DNA from 2 places in the Bradyrhizobium sp. USDA 4472 genome. Region 2 is predicted to be linked to the other one. Evidence: riboswitches for the same ligand, from Rfam matches in the RefSeq annotation. Region 2 holds a riboswitch; the other holds the start of a gene.
The links. Region 2 has a riboswitch for glycine ahead of ACVWZ4_RS05470 (D-amino acid dehydrogenase). Riboswitches for the same ligand answer to the same signal wherever they lie in the genome.
Positions count from the first base shown of each region.

Region 1: another riboswitch for glycine. It lies ahead of gcvT (glycine cleavage system aminomethyltransferase GcvT); the one in region 2 lies ahead of ACVWZ4_RS05470 (D-amino acid dehydrogenase).

Region 1 covers NZ_JBSSAM010000001.1:5,316,799-5,325,711, forward strand. Annotated here, with positions in the region: gene recA (recombinase RecA) at 6-1,094, shown strand; gene ACVWZ4_RS24725 (hypothetical protein) at 1,337-2,263, shown strand; gene ACVWZ4_RS24730 (hypothetical protein) at 2,311-3,141, shown strand; gene gcvP (aminomethyl-transferring glycine dehydrogenase) at 3,408-6,272, opposite strand; gene gcvH (glycine cleavage system protein GcvH) at 6,432-6,800, opposite strand; gene gcvT (glycine cleavage system aminomethyltransferase GcvT) at 6,811-7,959, opposite strand; glycine riboswitch at 8,105-8,193, opposite strand; gene alaS (alanine--tRNA ligase) at 8,419-8,913, shown strand, end outside.
Region 2 covers NZ_JBSSAM010000001.1:1,205,263-1,214,175, reverse strand. Annotated here, with positions in the region: gene ACVWZ4_RS05480 (MFS transporter) at 18-1,697, opposite strand; gene ACVWZ4_RS05475 (Lrp/AsnC family transcriptional regulator) at 2,495-2,971, opposite strand; gene ACVWZ4_RS05470 (D-amino acid dehydrogenase) at 3,692-4,939, opposite strand; glycine riboswitch at 5,003-5,090, opposite strand; glycine riboswitch at 5,094-5,193, opposite strand; gene ACVWZ4_RS05465 (D-aminoacyl-tRNA deacylase) at 5,947-6,885, shown strand; gene ACVWZ4_RS05460 (M24 family metallopeptidase) at 6,971-8,194, shown strand; gene ACVWZ4_RS05455 (M20 aminoacylase family protein) at 8,587-8,913, shown strand, end outside.

The DNA.
Region 1 (8,913 bases), 4.1 Mb from region 2:
ACCCAATGTCCACCACTGCCCTGCGTATCGTCGAAGGATCTTCCATGGACAAGAGTAAAGCTCTCGCTGCCGCGCTCTCCCAGATCGAGCGTCAGTTCGGCAAGGGCTCGGTGATGAAGCTCGGCAAGAACGACCGTTCGATGGATATCGAGGCGGTCTCGTCGGGCTCGCTGGGGCTGGATATCGCGCTCGGCATCGGCGGCCTGCCCAAAGGGCGTATCGTCGAGATCTACGGGCCGGAATCCTCGGGCAAGACCACGCTGGCGCTGCACACGGTGGCGGAAGCCCAGAAGAAAGGCGGTATCTGCGCCTTCATCGACGCCGAGCACGCGCTCGACCCGGTCTATGCCCGCAAGCTCGGCGTCAATATCGACGAGCTCCTGATCTCCCAGCCGGATACCGGCGAGCAGGCGCTGGAAATCTGCGACACGCTGGTGCGCTCGGGTGCGGTGGACGTGCTGGTGGTCGATTCGGTCGCGGCGCTGGTGCCGAAGGCCGAGCTCGAAGGCGAGATGGGCGATGCGCTGCCGGGCCTGCAGGCCCGTCTGATGAGCCAGGCGCTGCGCAAGCTCACGGCCTCCATCAACAAGTCCAACACCATGGTGATCTTCATCAACCAGATCCGCATGAAGATCGGGGTGATGTACGGATCGCCGGAGACCACGACCGGCGGCAACGCGCTGAAGTTCTACGCCTCGGTCCGCCTCGACATCCGCCGCATCGGCGCGATCAAGGAGCGCGACGAAGTGGTCGGCAACACGACGCGCGTGAAGGTGGTGAAGAACAAGCTGGCGCCGCCCTTCAAGCAGGTCGAGTTCGACATCATGTACGGCGAGGGCGTCTCCAAGATGGGCGAGATCCTCGATCTCGGCGTCAAGGCCGGCATCGTCGAAAAGTCCGGCGCCTGGTTCTCTTATGACAGCCAGCGCCTCGGTCAGGGTCGCGAGAACTCGAAAGCGTTCTTGAAGTCCAACCCCGACATCACCGCCAAGATCGAGACCGCGATCCGCCAGAACTCCGGCCTGATTTCCGAGCAGATCCTGGCCGGCACGCCCGAGAGCGACGCCGACGGCGAGGAGCCGGCGGACGAGTAGACCGGGTTGTTGTTTTGAGCATGATCTGATCGGAAAACCGCTACACACTTTTCCGGATCATGCTCCAAGAGTTTTCGCGAGGAGCGGGCGCTGAGGACGTTGAGTTGCCGACGTCGGCAGTGCCCGTTTCTTTTTGCGCGTTGTCGTGATCGGCTGGTGTGATGCGAGCAAAGACGAAGCTCATCGTGACGACTGACTCGTCCATCGCCGGCGCCATCCAACAGGCGGGCTGTGCCGACCTCGTGATCGCGATCGAGCGTCGGCTCGTGTGGGGACGATTGCCGTCCGCTGCGGAGCGCGATGCGTTCTTTGCGCCGCGCGCGACGCAGCCTCAAGGGCTTCACTGGCTCGACGATACGCCGTCCTGGCGTCTCGATGAATCGGGCCTGAAGGGTCACGGATTGATCGAGCTGTTGTCAGAATGTGGCTCGGCCGAATTGTGGATCGGGTGGGAGCCGAACGCCCAATTGCTTCTGCTCTGGCTGCTCGATCATTGCAGCAGCGAGGACGCGGCGGTCTCCAAGCTCATGATGCGTCAGCTGGACGGCGCTGCTGGTGCTGCCGATCCAGGGCAATTTGCGCAACTCAACCCGCCGATGGTCAGGCCTACACATGATCACCTCGAACTGGCCGGTCGTCTCTGGCGGGCTTATCGTGAGCCGACGCCGCAGGCTTGGTTCGATCTCCTCAAGGCGGATTTGAGTCTGTTTCCACAACTTGAGCAATCGATCATTGATCTGCTCGAAGAGCTTCCGGGCGTCACATCTGGTCTGGGAGCTACGGAGACGCGGATCCTGGAGCTGGTTGCGCCTGGCGAAGCGCGGCCCTTCGACGTCTTTCCGGGACATCAGAAGCGCAACGAGAGTCGCGTCTTCGACTATTGGGAAGTCGGAGCGCTGCTCGACGGGCTCGTCCGCTCTCCGGTGCCGGCCGTGTCCGGGCTGGAGGAAGGGCCATTTACATTCGACATGCACAACGATGCCCTCCGTCACGCGCGGTACAAGCAATCCCGGTTGTTGCTCACCGAGTTCGGCAAAGCGGTGCTTGGTGGCTACGAGAATTTTCTGCGGCACAACCGGATCGACCGGTGGTGGGGCGGTACCCACCTGACCAGCGAACGGCTGTGGCAGTGGGACCGGGAGGCCTTTTCACTCATCGCTCCTGATTAATGCGTACGCGTCGTCAGAGCGTTGCGTAGCAATTTTGACAGACAATCGTGTCCCATTTGATCTTAGCCACGAATGATCCTGCCGAAGACGTGCTCCGGGGGTCAGGCCTCGCGAACCTCACGCTCGGGTTCTATCTTCGTTTCGTTTGGAGGAAATTGCCTTCCGAAGAACAGCTTTTGATGGGGCTGGAGCGGCGATCAGCCAAGCACTGCAATCCCGGCGACCATTGGCTCGACGGCGTTTGTCGTGGCTCGCTGGAAGGCTTCGGCAGCCGCGATATCGGTTTCTTCGAGCTTTGTGCAAAGTTCGACTCGATTGAAATCTGGGTCGATCCTCTCGCTAACGATCAGCTCGTGCTCGTCTGGCTGCTCGACCTTCTTCGCCCTTACAAGGAGATCACGACGAAGCTGAGCTTCGTGCATACGGACGACATTGTTGCAAATTATGCACCGGAATCGGTCGCAAAATGGAAGCTGCCGGCCTTCAAGGTGACCGACAACCATTTGGCGACGGCGAGCCGCGCCTGGAGAGCCTACCGGGCTGAAACCCCAGAGCCCTGTTTCGATTTGCTGATGACGGATCTGACGATCCTGCCGAGACTTCGATCGGCGCTCATTGCGGTGCTTGAAGAGCTTCCGGACAGCGTGACGGGCCTGGGTGCCAGCGAAATGGACCTGCTGGATTTTGTGGACCAAGGGTACACCGACCCGGGGCGCATCTCCGAGGCGAGGTGGCTTCGCGATGTATTCGACGGATCCGACGCGCAAGATGCCCTGATCGAACTGGGGGGACATTCGGTCCCGCCGGTCCTGTTGGGCGATCCATCGTTCGACAATGAGGATCGCTACTTCGGCAGGAGCGAGTGGAGGTCACGCTGACTGAGCTTGGGCGTTCACTTGTAGCGCGCAAAGACGATATGTGGCGTCACAACCGGATCAAGCGCTGGTGGGGCGGGACCGAGTTGACCAGCGAGCGGCTCTGGCGATGGGATCGCAAAAGCCGATTGTTGGTTGCGCCTTAGAGGCGCGCTCGGCGCCACAGCTGGGCAAAGGCGCGCAAGCGCCGTGCCCACCATCTTTCACACCGGATGCAAAGGTTGTGGGCACGCTTCGCTTTGCCCGCCCTACGAAACCACCGTCGCGTCCTACTCCGCCGCTTCGGCGTAATCGCTCACCGGCGGGCAGGAGCATACCAGATTACGATCGCCGTAGACATTGTCGACGCGCCCCACCGGGCACCAATATTTGTCGGTGCGCGAGACGCCCGCGGGGAAGCAGCCTTCGCTGCGGGCGTAGGCACGCTTCCAATCGTCATCGGCGATGTCGTGCACGGTGTGCGGGGCGTGGCGCAGCGGCGATGCCTCGATCTTGAAGCGACCGGCCTCGACCTCGGCAATCTCCTTCCGGATCGCGATCATGGCATCGCAAAATCGATCCAGCTCGGCCTTGGATTCCGACTCCGTCGGTTCGATCATCAGCGTGCCCGGCACCGGGAAGCTCATGGTCGGCGCATGGAAGCCGTAATCGATCAGGCGCTTTGCGATGTCGTCGACGGTGACGCCTGACGTTGCCTTCAGAGGACGAGGATCGATGATGCACTCATGCGCGACGCGGCCCCTCGTGTTCCTGTAGAGCACCGGGAAGTGCGCATCGAGGCGCGCCGCGATGTAGTTGGCATTGAGGATCGCGATCTCGGTCGCGCGCTTCAGACCTTCGCCGCCCATCATCAGGATGTAGATGTAGGAGATGGTGAGGATCGAAGCCGAGCCGAACGGCGCGGCCGAGACCGGGCCGACTGGAGCATCCGCCTTCGTCGCGGGGTGACCGGGGAGGAACGGCGCAAGATGCGCCTTCACGCCGATCGGGCCCATGCCGGGGCCGCCGCCGCCATGCGGAATGCAGAAGGTCTTGTGCAGATTGAGATGGCTGACATCGGCGCCGTAATCGCCGGGCCTGCTAAGGCCGACCTGCGCATTCAGGTTGGCGCCGTCGAGATACACCTGGCCGCCATGGCCGTGGACGATGTCGCAGATCTCCTTGATATGCTCCTCGAACACGCCATGGGTCGAGGGATAAGTGATCATCACCGCGGCGAGATCGTTCGAATGCTTCTCGGCCTTCGCACGGAGATCGTTGACATCGACGTCGCCGTTCTTCTCGCAAGACACAACCACCACGTCCATGCCGACCATCGCGGCCGAGGCCGGGTTAGTGCCGTGAGCGGAGGAGGGGATCAGGCAGATCTTGCGGTGACTCTCTCCGCGCGCGGCATGATAACCCCGGATAGCCAGAAGTCCGGCATATTCGCCTTGCGCGCCCGAGTTCGGCTGCAGTGAGATGGCGTCATAGCCGGTGATGTCGCAGAGCCATTTTTCAAGCTGCGCGAACAGCGCGTGATAGCCGTTGGCCTGCTCGCGCGGGGCGAACGGGTGCAGGCTGCCGAATTCCGGCCAGGTCAGCGGCATCATTTCAGTCGTCGCGTTCAGCTTCATCGTGCAGGAGCCGAGCGGAATCATCGCGCGGTCGAGCGCGAGGTCGCGATCGCTGAGCTTGCGCATATAGCGCAGCATCTCGGTTTCCGAGCGATGCGCGTGGAACACCGGATGGGTGAGGAAAGAGGTCGTACGCTTCAGCGTGTCCGGCAGCGCCTCGTGCGTCGTGGCATCGATCTCCGCGTAGGACAATTGGCCGCCGAAGGCACGCCAGACCGCTTCCACGGTCGCAGCCGTGGTGGTCTCGTCGAGCGCGATGCGCAAGCCGGTCTCACCGACGCCGAGATTGATCTTCTCGGCCGCCGCGCGCGCGATGATCACGGCGCGCCCTGTGCCGGCATCGACGCTGAGCGTGTCGAAGAAGCTCTCGGACTGCGGTGCGAAGCCGAGCTTGCGCAGGCCGCTCGCGAGCACGGCGGTGCGGCGATGCACGTTGCGTGCGATCTGCGCGAGCCCCTCGGGACCGTGATAGACCGCGTACATTGCGGCGATCACGGCGAGCAGCACCTGCGCGGTGCAGATGTTGGAGGTCGCCTTCTCGCGGCGGATGTGCTGCTCGCGGGTCTGCAGAGCCAGGCGATAGGCAGGCATCCCGCGTGAATCGACGGAAAGGCCGACGATGCGGCCGGGCAGCGAGCGCTTCAGCGCATCGCGCACCGCCATATAGGCCGCGTGCGGGCCGCCATAACCCATCGGCACGCCAAAACGCTGCGCCGAACCGATGGCAATGTCGGCGCCGAGTTCGCCGGGCGAGGCGAGCAGCGTCAGGGCCAGGAGATCGGCGGCAACGATCGCAAGCGCGCCCTTCGCTTTCAGCGCTGCGACCGCAGGCCTGAGGTCGCGCACCGCGCCCGAACTTCCCGGATATTGCAGCAGCGCGCCGAGCACGTCTGCCTTGTCGAGATCGGTGAGCGGATCGCCGACCACCAGATTCCAGCCGAACGGTTCGGCGCGCGTGCGCATCACGGCCAGGGTCTGCGGATGCACGTCCTTGTCGACGAAGAAGGCCTTTGCTTCGACCTTCGAGTGCCGCTCCGCCAGTGCCATGGCTTCGGCCGCGGCGGTTGCCTCATCGAGCAGCGAGGCGTTGGCGACATCGAGCCCGGTGAGGTCGCAGATCATGGTCTGGAAGTTGAACAGCGCTTCGAGCCGGCCCTGGCTGATTTCGGGCTGGTAGGGCGTGTAGGCCGTGTACCAGGCCGGGTTCTCCAGAATGTTGCGCTGGATCACCGCGGGCAGGATCGTTCCTGAATAGCCCTGGCCGATCAGCGAGGTGAAGACCTGGTTCTGACGAGCGAGCTCAGCCATATGCGCGATCGCCTCCGTCTCGCCGAGGGGCTTGCCGAGATCGAGCGGAGTGGCCTGCCGGATCGAGGCCGGCAGCGTTTCCGCCATCAGCGCCTCGACGCTTTTCGTGCCGACAGTCTCGAGCATTGCGGTGACATCGCGCGCCGACGGGCCGATGTGGCGGCGAACGAAAGGGGTGGTCTCGCCGTTGGATTTGCGCTGCGCGGTCATCATGGGTCCTCGCTTCAGGAGTTGTTGTCATGCCCCGCGAAGGCGGGGCATCCAGTAAGCGCAGGCGCTTCGGCCAGAGCCGATGGGCCGCGGCGTACTGGATCGTCCGCCTTCGCGGACGATGACAGTGAGTATGTTGAGACGGTTCGACTCATATCCTCACGCCGTGTGGGCCTTGTAGGCGGCTTCATCCATGAGCCCGCCAAGCTCGCTCTTGTCGGCGATTTTAATCTTGAAGAACCAGGCCGCGGCTTGCGCGTCCGAGTTCACCAGCGCGGGCTCGGCGGCGAGCGCCTCGTTGGTCTCGAGCACCTCGCCGGAGATGGGCGCGTAAACGTCGGAGGCGGCTTTCACCGATTCCACCACGGCGGCGGCTTCGGCCTTCTTCAGGGTGCGGCCGACCTTGGGCAATTCGACGAACACGACGTCGCCGAGCTGGGACTGCGCGTAATCGGTGATCCCGACGGTTGCGACATCGCCGTCGATCGCGAGCCATTCATGGTCGGAAGTGTACAGCGTCGTGGTCATTGTCTTGTCCTCAGCGTTTGTAGGTGTTTTTCACGAAGGGCATGGCGGCGACGATGAGCGGCAGACGCTGCCCACGCACTTCCGCAAAGAGTTTCGTGTCGAGCGCGCTCAAAGCGGTGGGCGCGTAGCCCATCGCCACGGGCGCATTCAGGCTCGGGCCGAAGCCGCCCGAGGTGACCCTTCCAATGGCCTGGCCGCCTTCGTTCCCGGCAAACAGCAGCGCGCCTTCGCGCACCGGTGCGCGGCCTTCGGCACGCAGGCCGACACGGCGGCGGGATGCGCCGTGATTGAAATGCGCGAGAATCTTTTCAGCGCCGGGAAATCCGCCGGCGCGGGCGCCACCGGTGCGGCGGCTTTTCTGCACCGACCATTCCAGCGCGGCTTCGACCGGCGTGGTTTCGGTGTCGATATCGTGGCCGTAGAGGCAGAGCCCGGCTTCCAGCCGCAGGCTGTCGCGGGCACCCAAGCCGATCGGCATCACGTCGGGGTTTTCGAGCAGCGTCTTGGCGAGACGTTCGGCGTCGGCCGCGGGCACCGAAATCTCGAACCCGTCCTCGCCGGTATAGCCCGAGCGCGAGACGAAACAGCCGAGGCCGGCTACCTCATGCGGGCCGGCATCCATGAACTTCATGGTGGGCGCTGCTGCACATAATTTCGCCAGCGCTGACTCGGCTTTCGGGCCTTGCAACGCGATCAGCGCGCGGTCGGCAAGCGAATCGATGATGCAGGTCCCCGACAGGTTCGCGCGCAGATGCGCCTCGTCCTCGGCCTTGCAGGCAGCATTGACCACCAGGAACAGGTGATCGCCGAAATTCGCGACCATCAGATCGTCGAGAATGCCGCCGTCGTCATTGGTGAACTGGGCGTAGCGCTGCCGTCCCGGCGCGATCGCCACGATGTCCTGCGGCACCAGCCGCTCCAGCGCGCGAGCGGCGTCCTCGATCCTGCCGGATTTCGGCCGAAGCGCGATCTGGCCCATATGGGAGACGTCGAACAGGCCGGCGGACGAGCGGGTCTGAAGGTGCTCCTTCAGCACGCCGGCCGGGTACTGCACGGGCATGTCGTAGCCCGCGAACGGCACCATCTTGCCGCCGAGCGACACGTGCAGGTCGTAAAGGGGTGTACGTTTCAGGGAGTTCTTGTCGTCCGACGCAAGCATCACGGGGGCCCTCGGCGGTTCCCCGGGGACGATTCCCCTGGGACACCGGTCGAAGCCCCATCTGTCGCTGTGCCTGAGAGTATTATCCCGTCGGCGGACGCTATCCAGGTCTTAAGCCCGCCAGCGCCTCTTTCCAGATGTCGTCAAAGCCACGCGGTCCTTTTGCCTGAGAGTTTCCGGGGCGGTTGCTCCTTCGGCGCCGGCAGTGAAGCCGGTCTCTCCCGACGTGGCCGTACGATACAAATGGGTACAGACCACAGGCCGGCCAAGCCTGTCAACGCGCGCTTTGCGGCTTTCCAAAGGGGATTACGCGCCTGCGGCAACCCACTGATCTCTTTGCACAGTTTCTGGACAGGGAAGCTGGCCTTGTCTAAAAGCGCTTTGGCCCGCAGATATCCGCCCAAATCGCCAGGTTTGGATCAGGGATAAGCGGGTCCAAGCACACCCGATTGGATGAACATGAGCGGCGTCAACGAGATCAGGTCGACCTTTCTGAACTTCTTTGCCGAGAACGGGCACGAGATCGTGTCGTCCTCGCCATTGGTGCCGCGCAACGATCCGACGTTGATGTTCACCAATGCCGGCATGGTGCAGTTCAAGAACGTCTTCACCGGCGTCGAGAAGCGGCCCTATCAGCGCGCCACCACGTCGCAGAAATGCGTGCGCGCCGGGGGCAAGCACAACGACCTCGACAATGTCGGCTACACCGCGCGCCATCTCACCTTCTTCGAGATGCTCGGCAATTTCTCCTTCGGCGACTATTTCAAGGAGCGCGCGATCGAGCTGGCCTGGAAGCTGATCACGAAGGATTTCGGGCTCGACAAGGACAAGCTGCTCGTCACCGTCTACCACACCGACGACGAGGCGCACGGGCTCTGGAAGAAGATCGCCGGCTTTTCCGACGACCGCATCATCCGCATCCCGACCTCGGACAATTTCTGGGCGATGGGCGAC
Region 2 (8,913 bases):
GCTATTCCTGACAGTTACTACGTTCGATTCCGGTTATAGTCACCGAGCAAGGCCTCGTTGGCGGTATGATCGGGTACATCGTCCTTCCACCGGACGGAGCCAAACGGACGCTCTAGCATGCGCCGGATACGCACGGGCTCCGGTCCCACGTGAAAGGACGCAGCTTGTCGATCTAGCGCGCGTTCTGAATGCGTCGAGCGATTGCGTTGACGCAGATAATCAAGCCACGTGGGGCAATGGTAGCGTTCTGTCCACAGTTCAGGATCAGCGATATCGCGAGCGATCGACCAGCCATACGCGCCATTCCGCTTTCGGAACAGCTGCACATCTTGCATGACGTTATGAAAGGCCCGCGCATTCTCTTGTGCCACGCGGTATTCGATTTCAATCACAACCGGTCCGCTGCGATGGGTGAGCGTTAGCCGAACCTCAGGATGCGCAAGCGCTTCAGCATCCTCGCTTCGCGGGTTTATGCGAGGCATACGGAGCCAAAGCCCCAATAGTGGAGAAATTAACATCAGCACTGCTGATATCAAAAGCGCTGTGTCGACACCTGCGGCATCGGTCAAATGACCCCAGCCCCAGCTACCGACAGCAATGCCTCCTGAGCTTGCTGCTTGGTAGGCTGCAAGCGAGCGTCCTGCGACCCAGCGCGGGGCCGACAGCTGCACGCCAATGTTGAAGAGGGCCCAGGAGATCATCCACACGGCACCGGCAAGGACAAGAGCGGCCGATGTGAGAACCAGCTCGTGGCTCAACGCCACGGCGAGAAGCGCCCCACTCATGGACAGTGCGCAGGCGCGAATTGCGGCTTCACCGCTCAAGCGCTTTCGTACTTCAGGTACATATAGCGCTCCAATTACCGCGCCAAGTCCGAACGCGCTGAGAGCTATCCCATAGATCCGTGCACCACCTCCAAGGAGATCACGGGCGACCAGCGGCATTAGCGCGATGATGGCGCCTCCGATCACGCCGGTGATCATGGAACGAATCAGCACGATTTTGATCGGGGGCGAGTTAGCGATGTAGCGGAGCCCCGAAACGATGGCGCGGTTTAGTTTTTCTGGCGGAAGATATGACGGTTCGGAAATTCGCTTCCACAAGAACAGCGCAAGAAGTAAGGGTAGATATAGCAATGCATTTAGGGCAAACGAAGCGACTGCGCCGGCTGCCGCTACCACTATCCCGCCGATCGCCGGTCCCACGCTGCGCGCGATGTTATAGCTAATGCTGTTCAGCGCGACCGCAGCTGGGAGTGCTTCCGCCGGCACTTGCTCGCTAACTGAGGATTGCCAGGCAGGATCCATCAGAGCCACGCCGCTGCCGATTACAAAACACAGGATTAGCAACGAGTCTGGCGTGACCATCCCTAGCCAGGTAAGTGCCGTCAGCGCGGTCGCACCAGCTAGCGACATGCTGAGCGCGAAAAGCATCACGATCCGCCGGTCATACATATCCGCAATTGCGCCTGCGGGCATCGAAATCAGCATGACCGGTAGCAAAAATGCTGTCTGCACAAGCGCAACTTTGTCCGCCGACGTTGTCATCTGCGTCATCGCCCACGCTGCGCCGACGCTCCGGATCAGCGCGCCCAGGTTCGTAAGGAGGCTCGCAAGCCAGATACGCCGAAAGGTGAGGTGGCGGAAGGGCGCTGTGATACCTTCAGTGCTAATTGGTCGAGGCTTGAGAGGAGTCATCTAGCTTGCTGCCCTACCCCGGATGGTGCGACGAATGAGGACAAAGAGGGGCTGATGGCAAACGGGAAGTCCGCCGTCATTCGACTTGCGCTGCTTAGATGCAAGAGAGACCTCAAAATAGTCAGGTTCGCGCCAAGGGTTCCGCCTCGCACGATCCCGACCTGACGAGTAAACTTTGCTCTTGCCCTGCAAGTGCGCGCTTTCTCGACACGGCTCATTCCGTAGTCACTCCCTGCAAGATGCCACCAGCAAAGGCCAGATGCCACTCAACTGACCCAGAGGCCTTATCCTTTCGCCGCTTGTATTGATTCAAAAAGTTGATTTCCTCGTGACAGGTGCCGCCGAGCGAGCCGCGGCGGCCTTGCCCAACTGAAAGCCGATCTTCTCAGATCTGTCCAATGGCCAGAAGCGACGTGAACGCATATAGGTGAGGCCATACTCTGAAGCGCTCTGAATATTTAAATCGCGCGTAGCCGCTTAGAGCACAAAATCGAAGGAAACTTGCAGCGTTTTACTCGCACTGCGCGACGAAAAAGGGCGCTAGCGATGCGTACTGGCCAAGCCGACATCTCTCGTTGGTGAGCGTTTGCAAGTTCATCGGACTGAGTCATCCAGCTCGCTCGCGCCACGAAGCGCCCACAATGAGCGGTTGGTGTTGGTAGCCTGGAGGTGACGCCACTCAGTTCAAAGTTATGCGCGCCAATGCGCGAAGACCTGCGCTCGTTTCATAATGGGTACCGCGACGCCTTGCACGGCTTGGTGATGGAGCAGGTAGGCGGGGTCCATTGGTGAGACACTCAATCCTCAGACGGTGCCTCAATTGGAATAGCAAATCCGGCTTTTACCCGGTCCATGACCACCATGGTCTTGAAGCCCTTGATATCGGGGTTCTCACGGAAAAATCGCCGCGTGAACTGCTCATAATCGTCCATGGTGCGTGCGGTTATGTATAGGACAAAGTCAGCATCGCCTGTGACGTAAAACCCATTGACGACTTCAGCGGATGATTTGATCGCCTTTTTGAACCTGTCGATTATGTCCGAGCGTTCCCGCTCCAATGTCACCAGCACGAGCATCTGAATAGGTCTTCCGACCGCCTTGGCCGAAACGATCGAAACGTCCGCCTCGATAATGCCGTCCGACCGAAGCCTCTTTAGCCTGCGTTGACAGGCGGTAGCGGAAAGCCCGGCCAGTTCGCCAATCGTCTCGGATGTGAGACGGTTATTTTTTTGCACGATCTCCAGGATGTGAGCGTCGATTCGGTCGTACCTCATAACAGGCTCCAGGCTAAAGAGGAAATTCTGCAAGAGATCGTGTGTTTCCGCAGAAAAAAATCTCAGATCCGTCAAATGTCGTCGAAAAACACTCTTTGTGACATCAGTATCGTCGATCTAACGGCAATTACAAGAAATATGCTGCAGGGCTTGCAAAATGCCCTTCGAAAGGGCCTTCGTCCCGTAATGCAAACTTCTCTAAGAAGAGCGTCAGCTGAGCGCACAGCAGTTGGTGTCGCTCCGCAGCAGTTGGGGCTTCGACGAGGACTTGAGCTTGGGGATGCATCGATGCATCTCGGCGTCTCGGGAGGAGGTGTCGTTGGATCGGGTTGGTTTTACGCTCGGGTGAGCTGCGCGGAACGGCTTTGGTACCCTGAATTCGCTCCGCACAAAGCTGCGTCCCGTCCTTAAATGCCACGGCACTTCGCGGTGTGTACTGCGTGCGCCCTGCTAAGAAACGACGTCTTTCATGCGGCCCCATCTGGTCGGCGTCAATTCGGGAGCGGTCGCAACAACTGCGTCATAGGAAGGCTTTCGGAAGCAACGTGCCAAGTGGTCACAGGGCTTACCTAGACAATAAATTGCGGGAACCGAGTTGCCCGGCACTGAGGGGCGCATCACCTTTCGAAGGCGACTGCAAATTCGCTTCGGCTCTGTCACAACCGACGTGCTCCCGCCCCGATATCGGCGGGAGTATGGACTAGGATCCACTGAACAGGATCAGGGCAGCGATGCGCTCAGCCGAGTGTTGCTGCGGTCTGTCATAATGACATCAGCGATCATTTCAGCTGTAACAGCGGATAATGTCCAGCCGAGATGGCCATGGCCAGTATTGTAGAAAACATTCGGGCGTTTGCCTCGGCCAACCCTCGGCATCATGCTAGGTGTCATAGGACGCAAGCCCGCCCATGGCACCACCTGCGCGGTGGACACATCCGGAAACGATCGCTCTACCCATCCTATCAGGGGCTTAATTCGATCCCAGCGGATATCGCGGTTTTCGCCATTAAACTCGGCGGTCCCCGCGACCCGGAAGCGATCTTCTCCTAACCGGCTGGTCACGATCTTGGTGGCCTCGTCCAGCAGGCTGACACGAGGCGCGGCCTTTTGGCTCGTCTCGTCTCCCAGCTCTACCGTGATCGAGTACCCCTTCACGGGATAAATGTTGATGTTGTCCCCCAGCATTGAAGCAATGCGGCGGCTGCCGACCCCTGCGCAAACCACTACGCGTTCGGCATTGAGTTCTTCCTTCGACGAACCTGGTTTCCAGTGTACGACCACACCGTCTCGGTCGGACCGCATGCCGCAGATCTCCGCATCAAAGACGAAGCGTACGCCCCCTCGCTCGCAAGCCGCAGCGAGGCCGCGCGTAAACTTGTGAATGTCGCCGGTTGAGTCAGACGGGGTAAAGAAGCCGCCATAATACTGATCGCGCAGAGCTGGCTCTATTGCAAGCATTTCAGAGGGCGTCACGGGACGGCGATCCAATCCGCCCTTGAGCAGCAACTGATTCACGCGAGAGGCCGCATCGAACTCGAGCTTGCTCGAATAAACGTGCAAAATTCCTCGCCGCTCCAAGTCGAAATCGATGCTCTCCCGATCGGCTAGCTCAAAAAGATGCTCGCGAGCGGCTATCGCTAGCTTCGTCGTTTCGATCGTATTTTGGCGATAGTTTCGAATCTGGCTTACGAACTCTGCCAGCCAAGTATATTTGTGAAAACTGGGCCTTGGGTTCAGCAACAATGGTGCGTCTTTGCGCAGCATCCACCTCAAGCCTCTTACGATCGTTGCGACGTTATTCCAGACCTCGGCATTGCTTGCCGATAATTGGCCCCCGTTCGCAAACGAAGTGTCCATCGCCGGATAGCGCTGGCGATCCAAGACTGTAACCGAATAGCCGCGGCGGGCCAGGGCATAGGCAGTTGTAACTCCGGTGATACCGGATCCAATAATGACGACCGTGCTCATCGTGTGCTCCAGGACAGGGTTGAACGAACGGTGAAATGGCTTTCGCCCTCCCTCCGTCCCCAAATCTGTCCGTGCACCTGAGAGCTTTATCCGCAATCCACGTGGATCGCGGTCCCCTTCGGTGGGTGCTGACTGGCACCTCTCTCCAGATCGTCCTCGGTGTGCGGTCCTGGGCCTGAGAGTTTCCTTGGGGGGTTGCTCCGTCGGCGGTGATAGGCCTTTGCAGGCTTATCGCGCTCTCCCGCACACCATCATCAGACATGATAACACTCTCAGACGTACTCACGACCTGTCAAGCCGCGATGAGTCGTCGGACCAAAAAATCGGCGGCGTAAGCGACGGCTTGATGTTTTGCCCTAGCTCCCCCACCCAGATTAGCAGGTGGTTTCTTGCCGAGTACTATGCTGATCTCGCTTTTGATCATTGCATTGCTCGATGCCCAGTGGTTTCCGGCGAGCTATCCCCGGCTAGCGCAGAAATTCTGCGAGATCATCTAAAGAACGCACAATGTTGGCGCGGCGACGCTCTAATAAGTATGCGGTGGGTGTATGAACCTAGAAAGCTGTCGCTGGCATGCATCTCTTTCGAAGTCGAGCCAAAATGGAGGCTTGCACGCCTGACGCGGTTGCCCTGCTCGATGAGCGGCTCTTCAAACCGCTTGCGTCGACGTCTCTGGCCCATGACGGCAAGATTCGCCCGTGTTCGTCGCGCGGGCAGGTTAAGTTCGCTGCTGGTCCGGCGATCCGCTGCCGCCACTATCAATCCGCGCGAGTCCAGGTCGCTGCTTCACCAGGCAGGCCAGCGGACAAGGGGACTCAGAGCGCGAGCAGCGCCGTTGTGGCTCTGTCCCAGTTGATCGCCTCCCGCGCGCCCGCTCTCGCCGTGCAAGCTCGGATTTTGGTTCAAAGAGCATGGTGGTTTCCGAGAAGTCCGAAAAGACGACCGCGCCAAGTTGAAGATAGACCTCTCACGCTCTCGATCTGCTTTGAACTCGGCGGAGGACCTCGATGAGGCACGCCGTCTTTGTCTTCTGCGTCAATCAAGAAAAGGACCCGGTCGCTGGGCACGTTCTCGACGCTCTCAAAACCGCATGCGCTCCTGTTACAACGAGTTTCGAACTCGATGGGCACTCGGTGCTCGAAGTTGCTGGCTTGCATGACGCCAGGATTTCGATCGTGGCCACGAACGAGGTCGTAAGTAACGACTATGCGCGCTACGCGCCAATGTTTAATGATCGCTTCGGTGATGCCAACGTTATTGGCATCGTGAACTGGCACGAGGGCGCTAATGCGCCAAACGCGATCTTCTCGGTTCAAACGACGGGCGATCTGGGCACCGGGACCTTCAGCGCGGTCGATCCCCGGATTACCCGGGGGCTTCTTCTAGCGATCGAAGCCGAGCGGCTCACTTCCGGTCTTGACTCTTATCGCACTTACCTGGAAGCGACTCATTGGTCCGGCGTCAAGGCTGGTGATGCTGGTACCCGTCTCGCTGACCTGCGACCTTCGGCTGTCGATGTCGAGATCGGAAGCTCACCCGAAGATTGGGGAAATCCTATTGCAGCTCGAGTGCTGGCGCGATCGCTACTGGGAATTTTCGATCGTATTGAGGAACCGGTGCACTCCGTGCTCTGCATCGGAGGTGTTCACTTCGAGCCAAGCTTCACGAACGCGGTATTGCAGTCGCGCGATCGCCTCCCGATCGCGGCTAGTCACGTGCTACCAAACCATTGGCTCGTGTCGGATGGCTATGACCAGGAAAGTCGTTTGATCGACCTGCGAGCTTGCGTGCACTCGATTGTCGGCGGGATCCAAAGCATCGTGTACCACGATAAGCTGAAAGCGCCTTACAAAGGTGTTGCTCGCCTGCTCGCGGAAGAGCTCGGTGTTCCCATGCTTTCGCATAAAAAATTACGCGCGGCTTTCCCGAAGGATATTGTCGAATGAGCGCGCGAAGGTGGCCATCTGCTGTCGGATCGGCATCTAAATTGTCGGTCGTCCTGCGATTGACGTGTTTCTCTGGAGAAGAGCGATGAACGGTATGGGGATTGGTTCGATAAGGACCATTCAGTATGATCCGTTTCCCCGGATCGAATACGAGGACCGCGTCGAGCGCGCGCGGCGTCTGATGAAAGAGCATGCCATTGACGCGCTTTTGGCGACGTCCGAACACAATTTGCGATATTTCACTGGCGAGCCTAGCACGACCCCGTACCAGACGACCCGGCCACGATTTCTTCTCATTCGTTCGTCGGGTGACCCCGTTGCCGTCGTTCCGGAGGGAATGGACCAGTTTTATAGAGACACGACGTGGGTAAAAAACTGCCGAAGCTGGCCGAGTCCAAATCCGAAAAATGAGGGTGTGTCCGCACTTGCCGAAGCGTTGCGCGAGTTACTGCCAGAGGACGCCAGAATCGGCGTAGAGCTTGGTGCGGAGAGTAGGCTTGGCTTCCCCGCAGGTGATTTCTTGCGTGTTGCGGATGCGATCAAGCCTCGAAGGTTCGTCGACGCATCGGATCCGATTTTCACGCCACTGCGAATGATCAAGTCTCCGCTAGAGATTGGCAGAATTCGAACTGTATGTAGGCTTGTTTCGGAAGCATTCGAAAATTTAGCATCTAAACTGCGTCTGGGTATGACGGAACGCGAGGCCTGTCGCCAGTTCGAATTCGAATGTTTCAGTCGCGGTGTCGAGAAGACAAGCAAAATAGTGGGTGTTTCTGGGCGCGGGGGATATACGCGTCCTTACGGTGTTCCGACCGACAAAATTCTGTCGGACGGAGACGTGCTGTTTATTGATGCCGGCTGCCTGTTCGACTTTTATTGGAGCGATTTCGATCGACACTTTGCTTTCGGTGCACCTGATCCGCACACCCAGGATGCTTATCAGGTCGTTTGGGATGCCACTGAAGCGGGAATTGCCGCCGCTAGACCTGGCATTCCGATCTGTGATGTCTGGGGCGCAATGTCGGCCGTACTAAATGGCTCAAACAATCGCGGTAAAGCTACCAACATCGGCCGAATGGGACACTCCATGGGCTTATGGATGCCAGAGCTACCGTCTGTCCAACCGGATGACAAGACAATACTAAAGCCAGGCATGATCATTAACATTGAACCGAGCACCTCATATCCCTCATATTTCGACGGATCACCTAAGCTGATGCTGCATGAAGAGGTGGTCGTCGTGACCGAAACTGGCTCGCAGTTGCTCACTTCTCGTGCTTCGCGAAAAATGCCAGTGGTGGCCATATAACAAATAAGAAGACGGAACGTAGCAGAAAGGAAGGGCATGCCGAGCTCTCGCCGTAAGCCTGAAGCGGCCATGATGTCTCATTGGCGTTTTAAGCGTGCGTCTCAATGGCCGCACGAAAGTGTGCGATATCAGCGAGCCGGCCTAAGAGACTGTGGCAAATTGGAGTTCACGAGTAGAGTGCAGAAGCCGACACGGTCTGCGCCAAATAGTTGCGGCGCTCCTGCCATGACGTCTCTACATTTTGCTTATGGCTTACTCCATTGCGAAAAGGTCAGAATGCGAGCGACAGCAGCAAAAAGTGCGTGGGGCCGCTTCACGCGTGCGCACCGAGAGCCCGCCGCACGCTCAGGCGGTGCTGTATCCTTTAATGGATTCGGATTTTAAGGTCTGGCATGCATAGTGTTGATCAGTTTCGTGATTTGCAGGATGAGGTAACCGCTTGGCGCCGATATCTCCACGAAAATCCCGAGCTCGACTTTCAGGTACACAATACGGCGCGGTTTGTCGCCGAGAAGCTCGCCTCGTTCGGTATCAATCACATCGAAACGGGAATAGCTGAAACCGGCATCGTTGCATTGATTCAAGGGAAGGGTGGAGATGGTCCCACCATCGGGCTGAGGGCCGACATGGATGCGCTGCCCATCCTCGAGGCCTCAAACAAGCCGTGGTCCTCGAAAGTGCCCGGTAAAATGCACGCTTGCGGGCATGATGGTCATACG